DNA from 4 places in the Providencia hangzhouensis genome. Region 4 is predicted to be linked to each of the others. Evidence: predicted binding sites of a transcription regulator. Region 4 holds the regulator's gene; each other region holds the start of a gene.
What was found. Region 4 encodes PurR, which represses purine synthesis genes. Its sites were predicted from a motif close to CANGCAAACGTTTGCNTG; they were not measured.

Region 1 (5,246 bases), 2.1 Mb from region 4:
TCAAACAATGGTTAGAGCCTTTAGGCATTAAAGTGGGTTGGCTAGCGGGCAAACAGAAGGGTAAGGCACGTCAGGCTCAGCAAGATGCCATCGCAAGTGGAGAAGTTGCGATGGTTGTTGGAACACACGCTATTTTCCAAGAGCAAGTGAGCTTTAAAGCGCTGGGGCTTGTTATCATTGATGAACAACATCGCTTTGGCGTTCATCAGCGGCTCGCTCTGCGTGAGAAAGGTGAGCAGCAAGGGTACCACCCTCATCAATTGATCATGACCGCTACGCCAATCCCACGGACACTGGCGATGACAGCGTATGCAGACTTAGATACCTCTGTCATCGATGAGCTTCCTCCGGGCCGTACGCCTGTCACTACTGTCGCCATCCCAGACACTCGCCGTAACGATATTATTGAACGCGTTCGCCAAGCCTGTATTGAAGAAGGTCGCCAAGCCTATTGGGTCTGTACACTCATTGAAGACTCTGAATTATTAGAAGCACAAGCGGCTCAAGTGACCAGCGAAGAACTCGCACTGGCACTACCTGAATTAAAAGTAGGCTTAGTCCACGGGCGAATGAAACCTGCTGAAAAACAAAGCATTATGGCGGCTTTTAAAAGGAATGAAATTCAACTGCTTGTGGCTACAACGGTCATTGAGGTCGGTGTTGATGTGCCTAATGCCAGTTTGATGATCATTGATAACCCTGAGCGCCTTGGTTTAGCTCAATTGCACCAATTGAGAGGGCGAGTTGGCCGTGGAGCTATCGCATCTCACTGCGTACTATTATATAAGACACCATTAACCCACACCGCTAAACAAAGGCTACAAGTGTTGCGGGACAGCAATGATGGCTTTGTTATCGCACAAAAAGATCTCGAAATTCGCGGACCTGGAGAATTATTAGGCACTAGACAAACAGGAAATGCAGAATTTAAGGTCGCTGATTTGTTACGTGACCAATATATGTTGCCAGAAGTGCAACGCCTCGCACGCCATATTCAACAAAACTACCCAGAAAATGCACAACAACTTATTGAGCGCTGGTTACCTGAACGAGAGCAATACAGCCACGCTTAAGTTTTATATCTTCTTTTTATCCGTTCCTTAAAATGAAAATTGCCGTGAATATTTTCACGGCAATACCTGCTTAACTTGATTTATTATTAAATAAAAACTATCCCGCAATAGTTGGGAATAGTGGCAACATTAAATACAATTTAATGACTATCGCATTAACAATATCAATGAAGAATGCCCCAACCATTGGGACCACAAGGAACGCAAGGTGAGATGGACCCAACCTATCCGTTACCGCTTGCATATTCGCAATCGCTGTTGGCGTAGCCCCAAGACCGAAACCACAATGCCCCGCAGCTAAAATAGCGGCATCATAGTTTTTCCCCATCACACGGAAGGTAACAAAAATTGCATACCCTGCCATTACACAAGCTTGTACAGCAAGAATAATGATCATTGGAATGGCCAGTGATGCTAATTCCCAGAGCTTCAAGCTCATTAAAGCCATCGCTAAGAATAATGATAGGCTCACGTTACCCATAACAGAAACGGCGCGGTCAAACACTCGGTAAAAACCAAGCAGTGATAGGCTATTGCTTAAAATAACACCAACAAACAGTACACATACAAATTTAGGCAGTGCGAAAGGAGTATCGGCTAATTCACCTGCAATATAACTTCCTATCAGCAAACAGATAGCAATCAATGCAATAGTTTCAATTAAAACCATTGACGTGATCATGCGCCCTGATTGAGGCTTCTCAAATGCAGTTGGCACATCTTTATCATCTTCTGCCGTTCCTGGCGTTGGAATATTACGTGTTAGAAAACGTGCAACAGGTCCGCCAATTAAACCACCAAGAACGAGCCCAAATGTAGCACACGCCATTGCAACTTCTGTTGCACTTTGGAAACCATAATTTTCAGTGAAAATTTTACCCCATGCCGCACCAGTACCATGGCCGCCAGATAAGGTAATTGAGCCAGCTAACAGCCCCATTAAAGGGTCTAGTCCCAATAATTCAGCAAGGGCAATCCCCACTGTGTTTTGGACTAGCAATAAGCCTACAACCACAAAAATAAATATAAACAATGCCTTACCACCAGCTTTCAAGCTAGCAAGGTTGGCATTAAGACCAATAGTGGCAAAGAATGCCAGCATCATAGGTTCTTGCAGTGATAAGTCAAAAGAAAGGCTCCAGTCAAATAATTGTTTAAGCAATAAAAGACTAAAAGCAACTAACAACCCACCCGCAACAGGTTCAGGGATGGTATATTTTTCAAGAAAAGGGACTGATTTTACCAGTTTACGCCCAAGCAATAATACTAAGGTAGCAGCTACCAGTGTACCGTAGACATCGAGATGATACATTCACGTACCTCGTCTGTTGTTAAAATTATCAAAAACTAGTTAGACGTTAATTTCTTCCTTAAAACGCCAAAAGCAGGTTGTAGGATTAGAAAAAAAAACTGTTATAAATACAAGTTAAAATATATATAAATGTGACGACACTATTTAACTAATGAATATATTTTTTAAAAGCAAACGATTGCTTTTTAATTTCGACACATTACAATGCGTTTTTTGTTGGCGAGAAATGAAGGCAATGAATACTGCGACGTCTGAAAAGCAAACTACTGAAGCGACCATACACACGCAAAGCGAACTTATTTACAAATTAGAAGACCGTCCACCGCTGCCGCAAGCTTTGTTTGCTGCCGGGCAACATCTTCTGGCGATGTTTGTCGCTGTTATTACCCCAGCGATGCTGATTTGCCAGGCTTTGGGGCTACCAGCTCACGATACTCAACGCATCATTAGTATGTCTTTATTTGCCTCCGGTATTGCTTCTTTAATTCAAATTCGTGCATGGGGCCCTATTGGCTCAGGCCTACTTTCGATTCAAGGAACCAGTTTTAACTTTGTTGCACCGTTAATCATGGGGGGTGTTGCACTCAAGCAAGGTGGGGCTGATATCCCATCCATGATGGCAGCTTTGTTTGGCACGTTACTCGTCGCCGCATTAACCGAAGTGATTCTTTCACGTTTTTTACATCTAGCCCGCCGTGTCATTACACCACTGGTTTCTGGTGTCGTTGTCATGATCATCGGCTTATCTTTAATTCAAGTCGGCTTAACCTCCATTGGTGGTGGTTATGGTGCGATTAGCGATAATACCTTCGGTTCACCAGATTACCTGATTTTGGCTGGGGTTGTTTTAGCGGTTATTATTTTACTTAATCGGCAGAAAAACCCTTACTTACGTGTCGCATCTTTAGTTATTGCCATGGCCGTTGGTTATATTGCAGCTTGGTGGATGGACATGTTACCAAATGCGCAACCAATGGAAGCCAATCAGCCAATTATTACTGTCCCTGAGCCTTTCTATTATGGCTTATCTTTCGACTGGAACCTGTTGATCCCATTAATTCTCATTTTTATGGTGACTTCCTTAGAAACAATAGGTGACATTACCGCCACTTCAGATGTGTCAGAACAACCCGTTCGTGGCCCTTTATATATGAAACGAATCAAAGGTGGCGTACTTGCCAATGGTTTGAACTCGATGGTCTCAGCGGTATTTAATACTTTCCCTAACTCTTGCTTTGGGCAGAACAACGGTGTTATCCAATTAACAGGGGTGGCAAGTCGCTATGTCGGTTACATTGTTGCTTTAATGTTAGTGTTATTAGGGCTATTCCCTGCGGTTGCAGGCTTTGTACAACAAATCCCTGAGCCCGTATTAGGCGGAGCAACCATTGTGATGTTTGGTACCATTGCCGCTTCAGGAGTGCGTATCGTGTCTCGTGAGCCACTCAATCGCCGCGCCATCATGATTATAGCCCTTTCTCTCGCCGTGGGTATGGGTGTGTCACAGCAACCCTTGATTTTGCAATTCGCGCCTGACTGGTTAAAAACATTATTTTCTTCAGGTATTGCTGCGGGTGGTTTAACTGCAATTGTTCTGAATTTAGTCTTCCCTCTCGAAAAATAACCTTTCATTCTAGCCGCCAGTGTTGAACACTCTGGCGGTTTTTCTGTATGCTATCCTTAAATTGTCGTTATATTAGACGGTTTCTTCCTGTGTCTATTCGTTCACAAACCAAAGGAGCAGTAAACTGTGAAATGGTTAATCAAATTTACTACCTATGCACTTTTGTTACTGCTGCTATTGTTTATTTTTACTTATATCGGGCTACAAACCCGTTGGGGCGCATCCTACTCCAGTCAATTTTTAAGTAAATTTACCGATTACGATATTGATGTGGGAATTATGGGGCATGAGTTTTCTAACCCCGGTGAGTTCATCTTCCAAGATGTTAAGTTAACGACTAAAAACAGTGACCTATCTTTAGATTCACGGCAAGTCGTGGTTGATGTTAATTGGCTAAACCTATTTAGTGGCACCGCAATAAAACGTTTGGTTATCACTCAAGGGACATTATCTACAACAGTCTCACCAAATACGGTGTTGTTCCCTATTTCCGCGACTATTTTGCAATTTGAAAATAGCCAGATTACGCTTAAAAAAGGCAATGATACGGTACAAGTCGCCGGCTTTACGGGAGGAATGACCCCTTGGAAACCCACCGAAAACACTCCTTTTGGTTACGGTGATTTTCGATTTACCTCTAACCAATTAAAATTCAATGACCTTGCATTCAAGAATGTTGCCATTACCGGTAAATTACAGCAGCAAGGAACAGAAATAAGCCAAGCCAGTGCCTACTTAAATAATGGCTATATTGCGGGCACTGGGAAGGTACTTAATGATGGCTCTATCATGGTTGACTCCCTCACCATGAATAAAGTTGGCTGGGAAAATAATGTTGATTTCGATTCACTATTTGATGCAATAACGAGTGATAAATCACTGCAAGTCAAAAAAGTAGAACTAACCAATGTTGATATTCAAGGTAAAGATTGGGCACTTTCTGGCTTAAGCACCGAAATTGACCAACTCAGCTTCGTTAGAGGCAGCTGGACTAGCCCTAAAAGCAGCATTAGCTTTAATGTCGACCAATTCGTCGTGAAATACCAGCAGCTGAGTACCTTAATTGGAGAGCTGAATATTAACGGTGATAACCTCTATATCAGCAAGTTATCAGGTTACTATAATAAAGGCATTTTTAACCTCAGTGGGTCTTGGCAACGCAATAATCAAGTACTCACTATCGATGAAGGTAAACTCGCGGGTATCTTATATACCTTACCTGAAAATTGGTTGTCCT
Region 2 (5,246 bases), 560 kb from region 4:
GGCAGTAATAGCATTAATGCTTTAGCCGGAAGTGCGAATTTCCGCACTATCGGAATTGATGACGTCATTTTTAACGACAATTTATACGGACTGCGTAGTAAAGCTAACTGGGGGGATAATGGTCTCGGTTATAACGGGATGGTTGCTGTTGCGGGTAAAACACAATTACAGGATGATGGTTACTTTGGTGGTTTAATTGCAGTTAGTGGGCATAATATCCCCGGCAGCTATAAAAACGGCGATGGTTTTAATAGTGATGAATTTGCCACAGATCCCTCATTCAAACAAAAGCCACAATCTCAATTGGCAAAGTTGAAATATAAACCTAATGATCGCCATGAATTGGAATTCAGTGGGCGTTTTTTGCAAAATAAACTTACCAGCAGAAAGATTAATAGTGAGGACTATTATCTAAAATATAAATACACTCCATTAAATGAATTAATTGACGTAGAAATACTGGCAAGCCATGGCAATAATGAACAAAAATTTCAAGGTGATCCTATTGGTGGAGCCTTTAAAAATGCCATATCTAAAAATAAATCTGATAGTATAAATTTATCCAATACTAGCCATTTTTCTTATGGAGATGTGGATTATAAATGGCAAGTAGGTTCGAAATTAATGAAAACCAAATACAGTAAGGAAGCACAATCGGTTGAAGACCCAAATACCCAGATAAACAATCCATTTTCACCAAGTGGAACACAAGATATTGCCAGCGTATATACTCAGTTTGAAGCGAAATACGATATCTATACAGCGATATTTGACCTTAATTACCTCAATTATAGCGTGAAAGGTTATAAGCCTGCGTGTGATGAAACCGAAAAATGTTTCCCCCAAGAAGCCAGTAATCTGAACATTAAAGATAGTGGGATTAACCCAGGTATATTGTTATCCGCTCAAATCATTCCTGAATTCCAGCCCTTTGTTAGTTACGCACATTCCATGCGTGCACCGAATTCACAAGAAGCTTTTTTCTCCTCAAATGGTGGCCAGACGATGAATCCATTTCTTAAGGGTGAAAAATCAAAAACTTGGCAGGTTGGGTTTAATAGCTTAAAACCTGATTTAGTGGTAGATGGTGACCAATTCAATCTGAAAGCATTGTGGTTTCATACCCAAGTTAAAGATTATATCACGAGTAAAGCTTTTGTACTTTGTCGTTCCAATCCACAGGATGAATTTGATTGGTGTTTAGTGAATGATGATGTATGGGATAAAGAGAATCCACCAATGTTTCAGCGAGCAGAAATGTATGTGAATGACCATCGAGATGTAAATTTACGAGGGTATGAATTGCAAGCCAACTACGATGCAGGTGTATTTTATTCAATGGTTTCATATACCAAAGAGTCAGGAAAACAGCCGGTTTCTATTAATAGCACCTCCTTATTTAGTGCAGGGGATTTCACTCAATTACCTGACTATTACCTAACATTAGACTCAGGCGTACGCTTCTTTGATGAAAAACTGACACTCGGTTCAACGATCACATGGACTGGCCCCTCCAAACGGATTAGCCCAGTTCCAGATAGCGACCAAAATGGTGATGCTATGACGGAGAAATATGAGAAACAACCAACTATTGTTGATGTATATGCAGATTATGAAATTAATAAAAACGTTAAGTTGATGATGACAGTTAACAATGTGACGAATAAAAACTATACCGACGCACTAAACCGAGCAAATTCGGGTGCAATTATGCAAGAGAGAGGACGGAATAATGAAACGGGTAGAGGGCGTACTTATATGATTGGTGGGCAGGTACGTTTCTAACCAGTATATAAATTTACAACCACTTATCCCGTTATTTTAATCGAGATAAGTGGTTAAAATAATCACTTCGATACTCTTTTGGTTTTAACTTTCTCAATGTGGGTAATTTGGCTTTCAACCCAGCCATCATTAAGGCGTGTTTTCAGTGGTTGCCCTAATTTTACTTGGCTGGTTTTTTTCAACACGGTGCCTTCTGCTGTCTCACTAATACTAAAGCCGCGAGCAAGTGTTGCCAATGGGCTGACAGCTTCCATTTTCGAACACGCGACAGCAAAACGTTGACGATAGCTATTGACCAAACTCGTGATCATATTTTGCAAATGATATTGTGTTTGTTGCAACTGACGTTGTTGTTTTTGCAACTGAGGGCGTAAATCATTTTGTAGCAAACGGCGATTAACTCTTTCGAATTTAGCCGTCGAATTTTGTAGTTGCCGAGTCATCGACTGTGCTAGCTTTTGTTGCAATAAATTAAGTTGATTATATTGCCGTGCCAAACGTAATTGCGGGTGCTGTTGTTGTAAACGGTGATGCAAACGAGCAAATCTTTGTTGTTGGCCTGCCACGTAATAATCCATTGCCATTTCAAGGTGTTGCTGTGCAGATTTTAACTGCCGCAGCATTTCTAGCTGGTTACGGCTAACAAGCTCGGCTGCCGCAGATGGGGTTGGTGCTCTTACGTCCGCTACATAGTCCGCAATCGTCACATCGGTTTCATGACCAACAGCACTAATTATAGGCAGTTGACTAGCAAAAATAGCTCTAGCAACGATTTCTTCATTAAATGCCCACAAATCTTCAAGGGAGCCCCCACCGCGACCGACAATTAACACATCACATTCTTGACGCAAATTTGCTAGCTCAATCATTCGAGCAATTTGTGCTGGTGCCATTTCGCCTTGAACGGCCGTTGGATAGATAATGATAGGCAGAGAAGGATCCCGGCGGCGTAAAATATTTAAAATATCATGTAGGGCTGCACCGGTTGCTGATGTAATGATACCGACAGATTTAGCAGGGCTAGGTAGCGGTTTTTTATGAATAATATCAAATAAGCCTTGTGCGCTTAGCGTTTGTTTTAATAGTTCAAAACGCTGTTGCAGTAAGCCCTCACCGGCTGGCTGCATACTTTCAAGGATTAATTGGTAGTCACCTCGAGGTTCATATAAAGTCACTGTCGCTCTAACCAAAACTTGCTGGCCATTTTGTGGGCGGAAAGTGACACGTGCATTCTGCCCACGGAACATTGCCGCACGTACCTGTGCTCGGTCATCTTTTAAGGTTAAGTACCAATGACCTGAACTTGGTTGTGAAAAATTGGAAATTTCAGCGGTTAACCAAATACGGCCCATTTGGTTATCAAGAAGTTCTCGAACAGTCTGGTTAAGCTTGCTAACCGAGTAAATTGCGTTATTTTGTGAAGTCGACATGTGAGCCAGATCAAATTTTAAAACAATGACTTAATCGATAGATACTAACGCAGTTATAGGAGTTATCAAGTTTTTTTTCAAAAAAACGCTGGAAGCAACCGTTTTCGGTGTGTATAATGCCGCGGCAATATTTTATACCTTTCCATAACGCTGCCTGGTGGGATATTGCCTATGTTACGCATTAAAAAAGAAGCACTTACTTTCGACGACGTTTTACTCGTTCCTGCACACTCAACCGTATTACCGAATACCGCAGATTTATCAACTCAACTGACTGCAAACATCCGCCTGAACATTCCTATGCTTTCTGCAGCCATGGATACTGTCACTGAATCTGACCTTGCTATTGCATTAGCACAAGAAGGTGGCATTGGTTTCATCCATAAAAACATGACTATTGAGCGCCAAGCGGAAGAAGTTCGCCGCGTGAAAAAGCATGAAAGTGGTGTCGTCACTGACCCTGTGACAGTAACGCCTGATACTACCATTCGTGAAGTGCAAGAAATGGCTGAGCGCAATGGTTTTGCAGGTTACCCAGTAGTTGCAAACGACAACTCATTAGTTGGTATTATTACGGGCCGCGATGTTCGTTTCGTGACGGATTTGGACCAGCCTGTTACTGCTGTGATGACGCCAAAAGAACGTTTAGTCACCGTGAAAGAAGGCGAAGCACGTGAAATTGTTTTACAAAAAATGCATGAAAAACGTGTAGAAAAAGCCTTAGTGATCGATGATAACTTTCATTTGTTAGGGATGATCACTGTTAAAGACTTCCAAAAAGCAGAACGTAAGCCAAACGCGTGTAAAGACGAGCAAGGCCGTTTGCGTGTTGGTGCTGCTGTTGGTGCTGGTGCAGGAAATGAAGAGCGTGTTGACGCACTGGTGGCTGCTGGCGTTGACGTTTTATTAATTGATTCATCACATGGTCATTCAGAAGGCGTATTACAACGTATTCGTGAAACCCGCCAAAAATACCCTGACTTACAAATCATTGGCGGTAACGTAGCAACCGCGGAAGGGGCGAAAGCGCTGGCTGATGCAGGTGTTAGCGCCGTTAAAGTCGGTATTGGCCCTGGTTCAATTTGTACAACTCGTATCGTAACTGGTGTGGGTGTACCACAAATTACAGCTATTGCAGAAGCGGCAGAAGCCCTTGAAGGTACGGGTATTCCTGTTATCGCGGATGGGGGTATTCGCTTCTCAGGTGATATCTCTAAAGCTATCGCGGCAGGCGCAGCCTGTGTGATGGTCGGCTCAATGTTCGCAGGAACTGAAGAGTCTCCGGGAGAAACTATTTTATTCCAAGGCCGTACTTACAAAGCATACCGTGGCATGGGTTCACTGGGTGCGATGTCTAAAGGTTCGTCAGATCGTTACTTCCAATCTGATAATGCAGCAGACAAATTAGTGCCAGAAGGCATTGAAGGCCGCGTAGCATACAAAGGTCGCCTAAAAGAAATCATTCATCAACAAATGGGTGGCTTACGCTCCTGTATGGGCCTGACGGGCTGTGGTACTATTGATGCATTAAGAACAAAAGCAGAATTTGTTCGCATCAGTGGAGCCGGTATCCAAGAAAGCCACGTTCATGATGTTACTATCACGAAAGAATCGCCAAACTACCGTTTGGGGCAATAATCGATAAAGTTTCTCAGGGTGGCGCATTCATTTGATTGCGTCACCGATTCTTATTTTTGACTTGAATTTTTGGAATTCTCCTCAAATGACAACAAATATCCATAAACATCGCATTCTTATTCTTGATTTCGGCTCGCAATATACACAGCTGATCGCCCGTCGTATTCGTGAAATTGGCGTTTACTGTGAACTCTGGGCGTGGGACGTTACAGAAGAACAAATTCGAGGATTTAATCCAAACGGTATTATTCTTTCTGGCGGGCCAGAAAGTACGACTGAGTCAGATAGCCCACGTGCTCCTGATTACGTATTTAATGCAGGTGTTCCTGTATTAGGTATTTGTTATGGCATGCAAACCATGTCAATGCAGTTGGGTGGTGCAGTTGAAGTCTC
Region 3 (5,246 bases), 1.6 Mb from region 4:
CGATCGCAATAACAAAATAAGCACATGAAATTCAATAATAGGTGCGTTTATTTGCTGGTTTCTTTATACTCAATGTTAACGTTAACAGTTTGCGTTTACTAGTTTTATTTTTATGAGTTGGTAATGTGCTAGCTATGAATAAGAATGAAGGTTAAAAATATAAAACTCGCAAAGGAGACATAATGAAAGTTTGGGCATTAGGGGATGCTGTCATTGATTTAATCCCCCTTCAAAACATGCAATATGAAGCTTGTGCTGGTGGAGCACCTGTGAATGTTGCCGCGGGTGTTGCACGCTTAGGGCAAAACAGTGGTTTTATTGGGCGAGTCGGCGAAGAAGCTTTTGGGCATTTTATGCAGAAAACCCTATTTGATATAGGGGTTGATACTAGTGCGATGGAGTTTGATGAAAAGTATAAAACAAGTACTGTTCTCGTCTCGTTACACGAAAATGGAGAACGTGAATTTTCTTTTTTAGTTTCTCCTTCGGCCGACCAATTTTTAACGATAAATAATTTACCGCAATTTGGTAATGATATTTTGCATTTTTGCTCATTAGCTCTGGTGCACCATCAATGCAGAGCATCACTATCGACAGCTATCGAACAACTCAAGCTCGCTGGCGGATTACTGAGCTTTGATATTAACATTCGTCCGCAAATGTGGTCAGATCCCGACGAAATGCACCAAATTGTTGATAATTTTGCAAAACAAGCAGATATTTTAAAACTTTCGGATGATGAATTGCTGTGGTTAACGCAAGAAAGTCGTTTTGAGAATGCCATAGCTAAATTGCAAAATTACCCTGCTCAATTAAAAATTGTGACTCAAGGTGCTAAAGGTTGTCAGGTGTTCACCCCCTCAGTTCAAATAGCCGTAAGTGCTTATTTAGTTGAAAGTATTGATACTACTGGTGCAGGTGACGCATTTATGGCAGGGTTATTGGCGGCCATCTCACAATATGGGCTAGTCAACGAAAAAGAGGGATTGATGAAGGTCATCTCGCAAGCTACGGCTTGTGGTGCATTAGCGACAACTAAAAAAGGCGCTATCGCTGCGGCTCCGACACAACAGGAATTATTTGTATTTATGCAGCAGCAACCGCCATTACATCAACGCGATGTTTTTTGATGAGAATATATGTGTATTGAGCAACTAAAAGGTAGCGATATAGTTACCTTTTAGTTTAAGAATACTTGATATAATTCAAATTATATTATGGTGGTGGCAAGTTTTATTTTTTGCATTTTGGCGTATGATAAGTAGCTAATATTATTTAATCAGATTTTATTGTGGATAAATCATGTTGCTTCGCTCGGGAGTAGCTCTTGCTATTTTTTCCTATATCTTATGGGGAATAACACCATTATTTTATCGTTTACTTCCCGGTGCGGAACCTTTAGAGCTACTTGCAGAACGTCTTATCTGGTCTGTGCCTATACTTTTTCTTGTTCGCTTAATTATCAAAAATAAATCTTTATGGCGTGAGGTATGGTCTGACAAACAGTCGATAATTCTATGTTTATTTAGTTCGTCGGTTATGGCGATATCTTGGACAACATTTACTTATGCATTAACCCACGGGCAGGTGTTAGCTGCTAGTCTTGGCTATTTTATTAACCCATTATTTTCTATTTTACTTGGTGTTTTGTTCCTTCGCGAACGGCTTGTTTTTGCAGAAAAAATGGCTGTTATTTTTATTTGTGCGGGGGTCGGTTACCAAATTTGGCAGTATGGTGAATTACCTATTTTAGCGTTAGTAATGGGGAGTGCTTTTGCAGTCTATGGGTTAATTCGTAAATTTATTCGATTTGATGTGATTACGTCTTTATTTCTAGAAGCACTTTGGCTGCTTCCCATTGCAATAGCGATCACTTGGTGGTTAGCATCTCATGGTCTAAGTGCCGTGACGCAAGGGGATTGGCAAATTAAAGTTCTTTATATGTTAGCGGCGCCTGTCACGATAATTCCTTTGCTCTTTTTTACCGCAGCGATTAAACGGACATCATTAACGGTGATTGGTTTAGCGCAATATATAGAACCAACAATTCAATTTTTATTGGCCGTATTTTTATTTAATGAGCTCTTTGATTGGGTCAAAGGTATTAGTTTTTCACTTATTTGGATTGGTTTAATGTTTTGTGTATTAGCTATTTTACGCAAACAGTATATTAAATTTTCTCACAAAGAACCCTTTATTACTGGGCGCGATAAAACACCATTAGATTAAATAATAATTATTATTATCAATCGATTATGAAAATTTTTTTTATAGTGTTTTTTCCTTGATAGTAAAAGCAAACGATTGCGTATATAATTGGTATCAACTTTTTGTCGGTAAGGTCATCAATCATGAATCAATTAGGTACTGCGCTGTGTAAATCTGCAACAAAAGTCATGCTGTTAGGTGCTGGAGAGTTAGGCAAAGAAGTTGCGATTGAATGTCAACGATTGGGCATCGAAGTTATTGCGGTTGATCGCTATGATAATGCGCCAGCGATGCATATTGCACACCGCAGTTATACGATAAACATGCTTGATGGCGAAGCGCTGAAACAAATAGTCTCACGGGAAAAACCTGATATTATCGTGCCTGAAATTGAAGCAATTGCGACACAGGTATTGATGGAGCTTGAACAGCAAGGACAAAAAGTGGTTCCGTCTGCGAAAGCCATTGTACTTACTATGGATAGAGAAGGGATCCGTCGTTTAGCGGCAGAAGAGTTGAAATTGCCAACATCAGAGTACCAATTTGTAGACAGTAACCCCGATTTTATTGCAGCGGCAGAAAAAATTGGGTTTCCCTGTATTGTTAAGCCTGTGATGAGTTCATCAGGAAAGGGACAAAGTGTGATCCGCTCTCGAGCAGAATTAGATCAGGCTTGGGATTATTCGCAGCAAGGTGGGCGAGCAGGGCAGGGGCGTGTAATTGTTGAAAAAATGGTTAATTTTGATTTTGAAATTACATTGTTAACAGTCAGTGCGGTGGATGGTATTCACTTTTGTGCGCCTATAGGTCACCGACAAGAAAAAGGGGATTACCGTGAGTCTTGGCAGCCGCAGTACATGAGTGAGGCTGCGTTGAAAAAAGCGCAAGACATTGCCAAGAAAATTGTAACCTCTCTAGGAGGTTATGGAATATTTGGTGTTGAATTATTCGTATGTGGTGACGATATCATTTTTAATGAGGTTTCGCCTCGTCCCCATGATACGGGGATGGTGACGCTTATTTCGCAGAGTTTATCTGAATTTGCATTACATGTTCGTGCATTTCTTGGTTTCCCAATTGGCGTGATCCGCCAATATGGGCCGAGTGCTTCAGCGGTTATTTTACCTAATTTACAAAGCCAAAATGTGGTTTTTTCAAATATTGGTGCTGCTTTGGGGTCTGACACCCAATTACGGTTATTTGGTAAACCTGAAATTGCAGGAACTCGTCGGTTAGGTGTGGCTTTGGCGATTGCGGATTCTATTGAAAATGCATTAGATATGGCTAAGAAAACCGCGAATACAGTGTGTGTTTCTGGTTGATCTTGATGAATTTTGCGCTCAATGACTCTAAGTGAGTGAGCGCTTGTATACTTTAATTTTAACTTTGAGATTATCTTCATATAAGACTTTATTTACCTTTATTCCTAGTTTCACTGAAATAGATATCCGCTATCTTTAATTAAGCGAGTATTTAATAGAGCAAAGTTGATGAGCTTAGCGTCTTATCACTTAGTAGGCATAAAAGTAGAATAAGGAAAGTTATGATGATTCATTATGTAGTTGGTTTAATGTCATTAGGATTAATATCTTTTTTATCAACAGCGCAAAATCTTGAACAACAATTCAGTTTATGGGTAGAGAACGAAAAAGATAAAATCGAGTGTTTTGAGCAACAATCTTCATTTAAGTATTGTTTAGGTAAATCATCGAATAAAGGCTTAGCTGTTTTTGACCAAAAAGGACAAGAGATTTACCAACTTTACTATTTTGATAATTGGCCTGATGAAGCGCAAGACGGGGTATATCGAATTCGCAAAGAAAATAAAATTGGTTTTGCAGACGCAATTACTGGGGAAATCGTGGTTGATGCAATTTATGATTGCGCGTATCCCTTTGAAGCAGGGAAAGCGAAAGTCGGTATCGGATGTGAAACGCAAACAGATGGTGAACATAGTTGGTGGGTTGGTGGTAAATGGACAACAATTACACGCCAATAGCACATAGATATTATAAAGCTTTAGATAACCTAACTTTGAGATTTCACGTTATTAGTGAAATTTGTTTACAATAAACTTCATTTTATTCATATGAGTTACATTTTTTAACTTATTGAAAACAAATCAGAATCGTTATGTGGATCACATTTTTGACCTCATATTCCCTTCCTTAAAACCATTTAAAGTAAAAAACAAACCGCTTAATTCTATATGGCACCACTTAGCATAACTTTAGTCATTTGCTGAGTGTAATTTCATACCATATACACCATGGCAGAGCTCAATTTTTTAATTCAATACAGTTCAACCACTGCCAATTAAAAAACCATCAACGATAAATGATAAGCAACGAAAACACAGCGATATCGTTTTTTAAGATGGTTAATACAAAATCAATGGCATGTTCGTTTTACCTCAGAAGGGTGTTCTATGAACAAAAATGGTATTTTAAAGCACATTCCGTGGATGATCCTCGGGATAATCGGTGCAGTCTGTTTAGGGGTTGTTGCACTCAGACGCGGTGAGCACATTAGTGCGCTGTGGATTGTCGTCGCTTCTGTGGCGGTGTATCTCATCGCATATCGTTATTACAGCTTATATATTGCTAAGAAAGTGATGAAGCTGGACGAAACACGTGCGACCCCAGCCGTCATTAATAATGATGGTTTAAACTATGTTCCGACAAATAAAAATGTTCTATTTGGTCACCACTTTGCCGCTATTGCAGGGGCTGGGCCATTAGTCGGACCCGTTCTTGCGGCGCAAGTAGGCTATTTACCCGGTACCTTATGGTTACTAGCTGGGGTTGTGTTAGCCGGTGCGGTGCAAGATTTCATGGTGTTATTTATTTCATCACGCCGTAATGGTGCATCATTAGGGGAAATTGTTAAAGAGGAGCTTGGCCCGATTCCGGGAACGCTGGCGCTCTTTGGGTGCTTCCTAATCATGATCATTATCCTTGCTGTATTAGCATTGATTGTGGTGAAAGCCTTGGCAGAAAGCCCATGGGGTGTCTTTACCGTTGTTTCAACAGTGCCTA
Region 4 (5,246 bases):
CGAACGGCTCTGCTATTTTGTGAGATCGTTAATAAATGGAAAAAGCTGGGTGGTTGGCCAATTATTGAAGAATCCCAATAATTTTTTAATTAATCGCTATTACATAAAAAAACCGTGTTTGATAAAAAGTAATAAGTGCTTTCATCAAATACGGTTTTTACGTTTTTATTTATGGCTTAATTTAGTCTGTGCTAGCTTCATCTGCTGGACGATACTTATCAGCAGTTTCTTTAATTAGAGATTGGAGCTCACCACGCTGGAACATTTCCATGATGATATCACAGCCACCGACCAGCTCACCGTCAACCCATAGTTGAGGAAACGTTGGCCAATTTGCGTATTTTGGCAATTCAGCGCGGATATCTGGGTTTTGTAAGATATCGACATATGCAAAACGCTCACCACAAGAAGACAGAGCTTGTACTGCTTGAGCAGAAAAACCACAGCTCGGAAGTTTAGGAGAGCCTTTCATATATAATAAAATTGGGTTTTCTTTAATTTGGCGCTCAATTCTTTCAATAGTTGTCATTTTTTAACTTCCTTAAAACAAAGATGCAGGTTTTGCAGTCAGCCGGTAACTGGGAGTCTACCGCAACTTAACAGAATACATTGACTGATATAATAGGAAACTGAATTGTTTCATACAATATGCCAGTTTTATAGGGGCATTACTATAGCATTCCAAAAAACAAAAAGGCACCTTTTCTATCTTCTCTCTACTTAAGTCAAACAAGTAGCTATTTCTAGATAAAAACCGAAACTTAATATCTTTAGATTTTTCGATTACAATATCTATATGATTTTTATGTGTAATACCTCTATTTATTTGTTAACATCTTAGTAACACTATTACCTTTATCTTTGTATGGTTTATCGTGTTATCATTAATGTATTAAGTATCATATCGCCAATAGGCGAAACTGTAATGATAAGCTGTCACATATTATTTCGCTCATTTTAAGAGCAAACACCCTAAGTATATTGATATAAAAGCAATCAAGGAGTACGCAATGTCATTTGAACTACCCGCTTTACCGTATGCAAAAGATGCTTTAGAACCTTATATCTCTGCTGAAACCTTAGAATATCACTATGGTAAGCACCACAACACTTACGTTGTTAACTTGAACAACCTCATCAAAGGCACTAACTTTGAAGGAAAATCTTTAGAAGAAATCATTAAAACTTCTGAAGCAGGCGTTTTTAACAACGCGGCACAAGTTTGGAATCACACTTTCTATTGGAATTGCTTAGCACCAAACGCTGGTGGCGAGCCAACAGGTAAAGTCGCTGAAGCTATCAATAAGGCATTCGGTTCTTTTGCTGAATTTAAAGCTCAATTTACTGATGCAGCAACCAAAAACTTCGGTGCGGGCTGGACTTGGTTAGTGAAAAAAGCGGATGGTAACCTTGCTATTGTAAATACATCCAATGCTGCAACACCTATTTCTGGTGATGATAAGCCTGTGTTAACTGTCGATATTTGGGAACATGCTTATTATATCGATTACCGTAACGCTCGCCCTAAATATTTAGAAAATTTCTGGGCGCTAGTTAACTGGAAATTTGTGGAAGAAAATTTAGCATAACAATTTCTGCTTATTGCTAGGTATAGATACAATAAGGGCGAGATATTCTCGCCCTTATTAAATTCACCCTATTCGAGGCTGAAATAAAATCAGAAAATATGTGCAGCAAGAAATATAATCAATGCTAATGAGCCCAACGCAGCAAGCAAACCATATTTAACATCTGTATCCATGAGTTCCTCTCATCCAAACGTAGTTAAACAACTAAATAACCATACAAAAATCAATGTTATTCAGTATACATATCTAAAAAAGTAAAACTAGTGTCTATATCACATGTTATAACATCAATTATTTCTTTCGTTTTTGCGCTAGATCAGACAAAATCGACAACAAATCGCTAAATTATTGCCAGCAAAGGATCAATGCATCAATATGCAGGTAATTTTTTAACAAGAATTCTTATAGAGACCGGTTATTGGTCAGGAGTTTTTTTCCCCCATGGCAACGATTAAAGATGTGGCGAAACGCGCTGGCGTATCTACCACAACCGTATCCCATGTTATTAATAAAACGCGCTTTGTAGCTGATGACACTAAAGCTGCGGTTTGGGCTGCAATTAAAGAGCTCAATTATTCGCCAAGTGCGGTTGCCCGTAGTCTAAAAGTTAACAACACAAAGTCGATTGGGTTGTTGGCAACCTCATGTGAAGCTCCTTACTTCGCAGAGGTAATTGAATCAGTTGAAAATAGCTGTTATGAAAAAGGTTATACGCTAATCCTTTGTAATTCTCATAATAATTTGGGAAAACAAAAAGCGTATTTGCAGATGCTGGCACAAAAGCGTGTTGATGGTTTACTCGTAATGTGCTCCGAATATCCTGCCCCCTTAATCAGTATGCTGGAAGATTACCGCAATATCCCAATGGTAGTGATGGACTGGGGAACTTCCCGTGGCGATTTTACCGATAGTATTATTGATAACTCATTCCACGGTGGCTATCTTGCAGGACGTTATTTGATTGATAGAGGGCATCGTGACATCGGAGCCATCCCTGGTTCTCTTGAAAGAAATACGGGTATTGGTCGATTAACTGGCTTTAAAAAGGCGATGGAAGAGGCCAAAATCACCATAAAAGATGAATGGATTGTTCAAGGGGACTTCGAGCCAGAATCTGGCTATAAGGCAATGATGCAAATTTTAAGCCATAAGCAACGCCCTACTGCCGTTTTCTGTGGCGGTGATATTATGGCAATGGGGGCAATTTGCGCCGCTGATGAGATGGGATTGCGTGTCCCACAAGACATTTCAATCATTGGCTATGATAACGTGCGAAATGCGCGCTATTTTACCCCGGCATTGACCACAATTCACCAACCAAAAGAGCGTTTAGGCCAAATGGCTTTCACAATGCTGCTCGATCGTATTGTAAATAAGCGCGAAGATGCTCAAACAATTGAAGTCCACCCTCGCCTTGTAGAACGCCGTTCCGTTGCTGACGGCCCATTTATCGATTATCGTCGATAATACGCATAATTAGTTTGAAAGCCACTCGGCATTGAGCGTTTCGTTATCGCCAAGGTAATCCAATAACCAATTCAACGCTGGTGATGTATTATTTTCCACCCAAGTTAGACAACAAGGACTGGGTGGAAATGGCTGTGCTAATGCTAGTTCAACTAATAAGCCTTTTTCGCAAAACGAAGCCGCACGATGCTCTGGCACCATTCCGACACACAACCCGTTAACCAAACAAGCTAGACCATTTTCCCAAGAAGGTACGACAAGACGACGTTGATTATCAAGAGCCCATGTATCACGTTTTGGTAGATTACGAGAAGTGTCTTCGAGACATAAACTTGGAAACTCGCGCATTTGGTCGTCTGTTAGCTTGCCGCTTATATTCGCTAATGGGTGTTTAGGGCTCGCCACACACCTCCATGACATAAAACCCATATCACGGAAACTATATCTTTCACCAATCGGTGAGGCTCGAGTAGCTCCAATAGCAACATCTACACGCCCATCAGCAAGTGCATCCCAAACACCATTAAATACTTCAGGATGAATGAAAAGTTCAATATCTGGAAAGTGACGATAAAAATCCAGTATCAATTGCTCTGCTCTCTGTGGTTTTACAATGCAATCAACAGCAATACTAAATTGCCCCCGCCAACCATTAGCAACCTGCTGGCATTGATGCCTTGTATCTGTCATTTTTTTGATAACAGAACGACTTTCCTTAATAAATATCGTTCCAGCTTCTGTAAGAACAACATCGCGATGTCGACGCTCAAATAGGGGAACCGCAAGCCATTCTTCAACTTGCTTGACGGTATAACTGATTGCAGAAGGTACACGGTGTAACTCTTCAGCAGCACCACTAAAGCTCCCAGTTCGGGCAACAGCATCAATCACTTCGAGTGCATGCGCAGACCACATAACCTCTCCTTTCAAAAATTTTGATAGCAAGATCCAAATATTACCGTTTCACAACCTAAAAAAATAGCCTATACAATGGCATCATCATTAACATTTTTTTTAAATATCAGATAAGTAATAATTATGTCGAATACTGTGAAAAAAAATTCCCCTGGATTTATGGTTTACCTTGCAGGACTTAGCATGCTGGGGTTTTTAGCTATTGATATGTATTTACCTGCATTCGGTGCTATGCAAGACACCCTGCATACATCAGAAGGCGCTATCAGTGCTTCTCTCAGTATATTTTTAGCCGGTTTTGCCTTCGCTCAATTGTTATGGGGGCCATTGTCAGACAAACTTGGCCGTAAGCCTGTGCTCATTGTGGGCTTAACTATTTTCATTATCAGTAGCTTAGCTATTTATTGGGTGGAAACCGCAACACAGTTATTAACACTACGATTTTTACAGGCTGTTGGTGTCTGCTCCGCTGCAGTTTTATGGCAAGCTCTTGTTATCGACCGCTATGATGAAGCAAATACCCAAAAAGTTTTTGCTTCTATTATGCCGTTAGTTGCGCTATCCCCTGCTTTAGCACCATTATTAGGAGCATGGGTACTAGAACACCAAACATGGGAAGCAATTTTCCTGATCCTAATGGCTGTGGGTATATTACTTTTATTGCCAACACTCTTTTTGAAAAATGTTTCAGTTAAAACAATAATTGATGACAGCCAACCACAAGCTAAGATTTCTTTCTCAAACTTACTCAGTTCGCCAGTTTTCAGCGGTAATGTGCTCGTTTACGCTTCATGCAGTGCGGGTTTTTTCGCTTGGCTAACCGGCTCGCCTTTTATCTTACGTAATATGGGTTTCAACCCTGCGGATATCGGTTTGAGTTATATTCCACAAACTTTAGCCTTTATTGTTGGTGGGTATGGCTGCCGTATTTTATTAGCAAAAGTCCGAGCAGAAACAATATTTCCATTGTTACTTGTTGGTTATGCGGTAAGCATGTCTATTTTATTCATCATGGCTATTTATACCACACCATCATTAACTATGATCTTGATCCCATTCTGCTTTATGGCAGCTATGAACGGAGCCTCTTACCCAATTGCAGTATCCAAAGCACTAAATGCATTTCCTAGCGCCAGTGGTAAAGCTGCCGCATTACAAAATGCCTTACAACTAGGTTTATGTTTTTTAGCCAGTCTACTTGTTTCTGCTCTTACTTTCGACCCATTGTTAGCAACAACTGGGGTGATGGCAGTAACGATCATTCCAATGGCCATT

Region 1: a site for PurR is predicted at 2,553-2,570, ahead of gltS (sodium/glutamate symporter). Genes of this name have one in related genera too.
Region 2: a site for PurR is predicted at 3,307-3,324, ahead of guaB (IMP dehydrogenase). Genes of this name have one in related genera too.
Region 3: a site for PurR is predicted at 2,294-2,311, ahead of purT (formate-dependent phosphoribosylglycinamide formyltransferase). Genes of this name have one in related genera too.

What each region holds. Positions count from the first base shown of each region.
Region 1 is NZ_CP135052.1:274,172-279,417, reverse strand. Features, by position in the region: gene recG (ATP-dependent DNA helicase RecG) at 1-1,073, shown strand, start outside; gene gltS (sodium/glutamate symporter) at 1,171-2,385, opposite strand; gene PZ638_RS01235 (uracil-xanthine permease family protein) at 2,621-4,009, shown strand; gene PZ638_RS01230 (AsmA family protein) at 4,136-5,246, shown strand, end outside.
Region 2 is NZ_CP135052.1:2,157,467-2,162,712, forward strand. Features, by position in the region: gene PZ638_RS09600 (TonB-dependent receptor domain-containing protein) at 1-1,785, shown strand, start outside; gene xseA (exodeoxyribonuclease VII large subunit) at 1,848-3,215, opposite strand; gene guaB (IMP dehydrogenase) at 3,387-4,853, shown strand; gene guaA (glutamine-hydrolyzing GMP synthase) at 4,939-5,246, shown strand, end outside.
Region 3 is NZ_CP135052.1:1,123,758-1,129,003, forward strand. Features, by position in the region: gene PZ638_RS04905 (aminoimidazole riboside kinase) at 183-1,130, shown strand; gene rarD (EamA family transporter RarD) at 1,303-2,229, shown strand; gene purT (formate-dependent phosphoribosylglycinamide formyltransferase) at 2,352-3,530, shown strand; gene PZ638_RS04920 (hypothetical protein) at 3,752-4,207, shown strand; gene PZ638_RS04925 (carbon starvation CstA family protein) at 4,637-5,246, shown strand, end outside.
Region 4 is NZ_CP135052.1:2,712,614-2,717,859, forward strand. Features, by position in the region: gene rnt (ribonuclease T) at 1-81, shown strand, start outside; gene PZ638_RS12250 (Grx4 family monothiol glutaredoxin) at 182-529, opposite strand; gene sodB (superoxide dismutase [Fe]) at 1,011-1,589, shown strand; gene purR (HTH-type transcriptional repressor PurR) at 2,031-3,056, shown strand; gene punR (DNA-binding transcriptional activator PunR) at 3,066-3,971, opposite strand; gene punC (purine nucleoside transporter PunC) at 4,095-5,246, shown strand, end outside.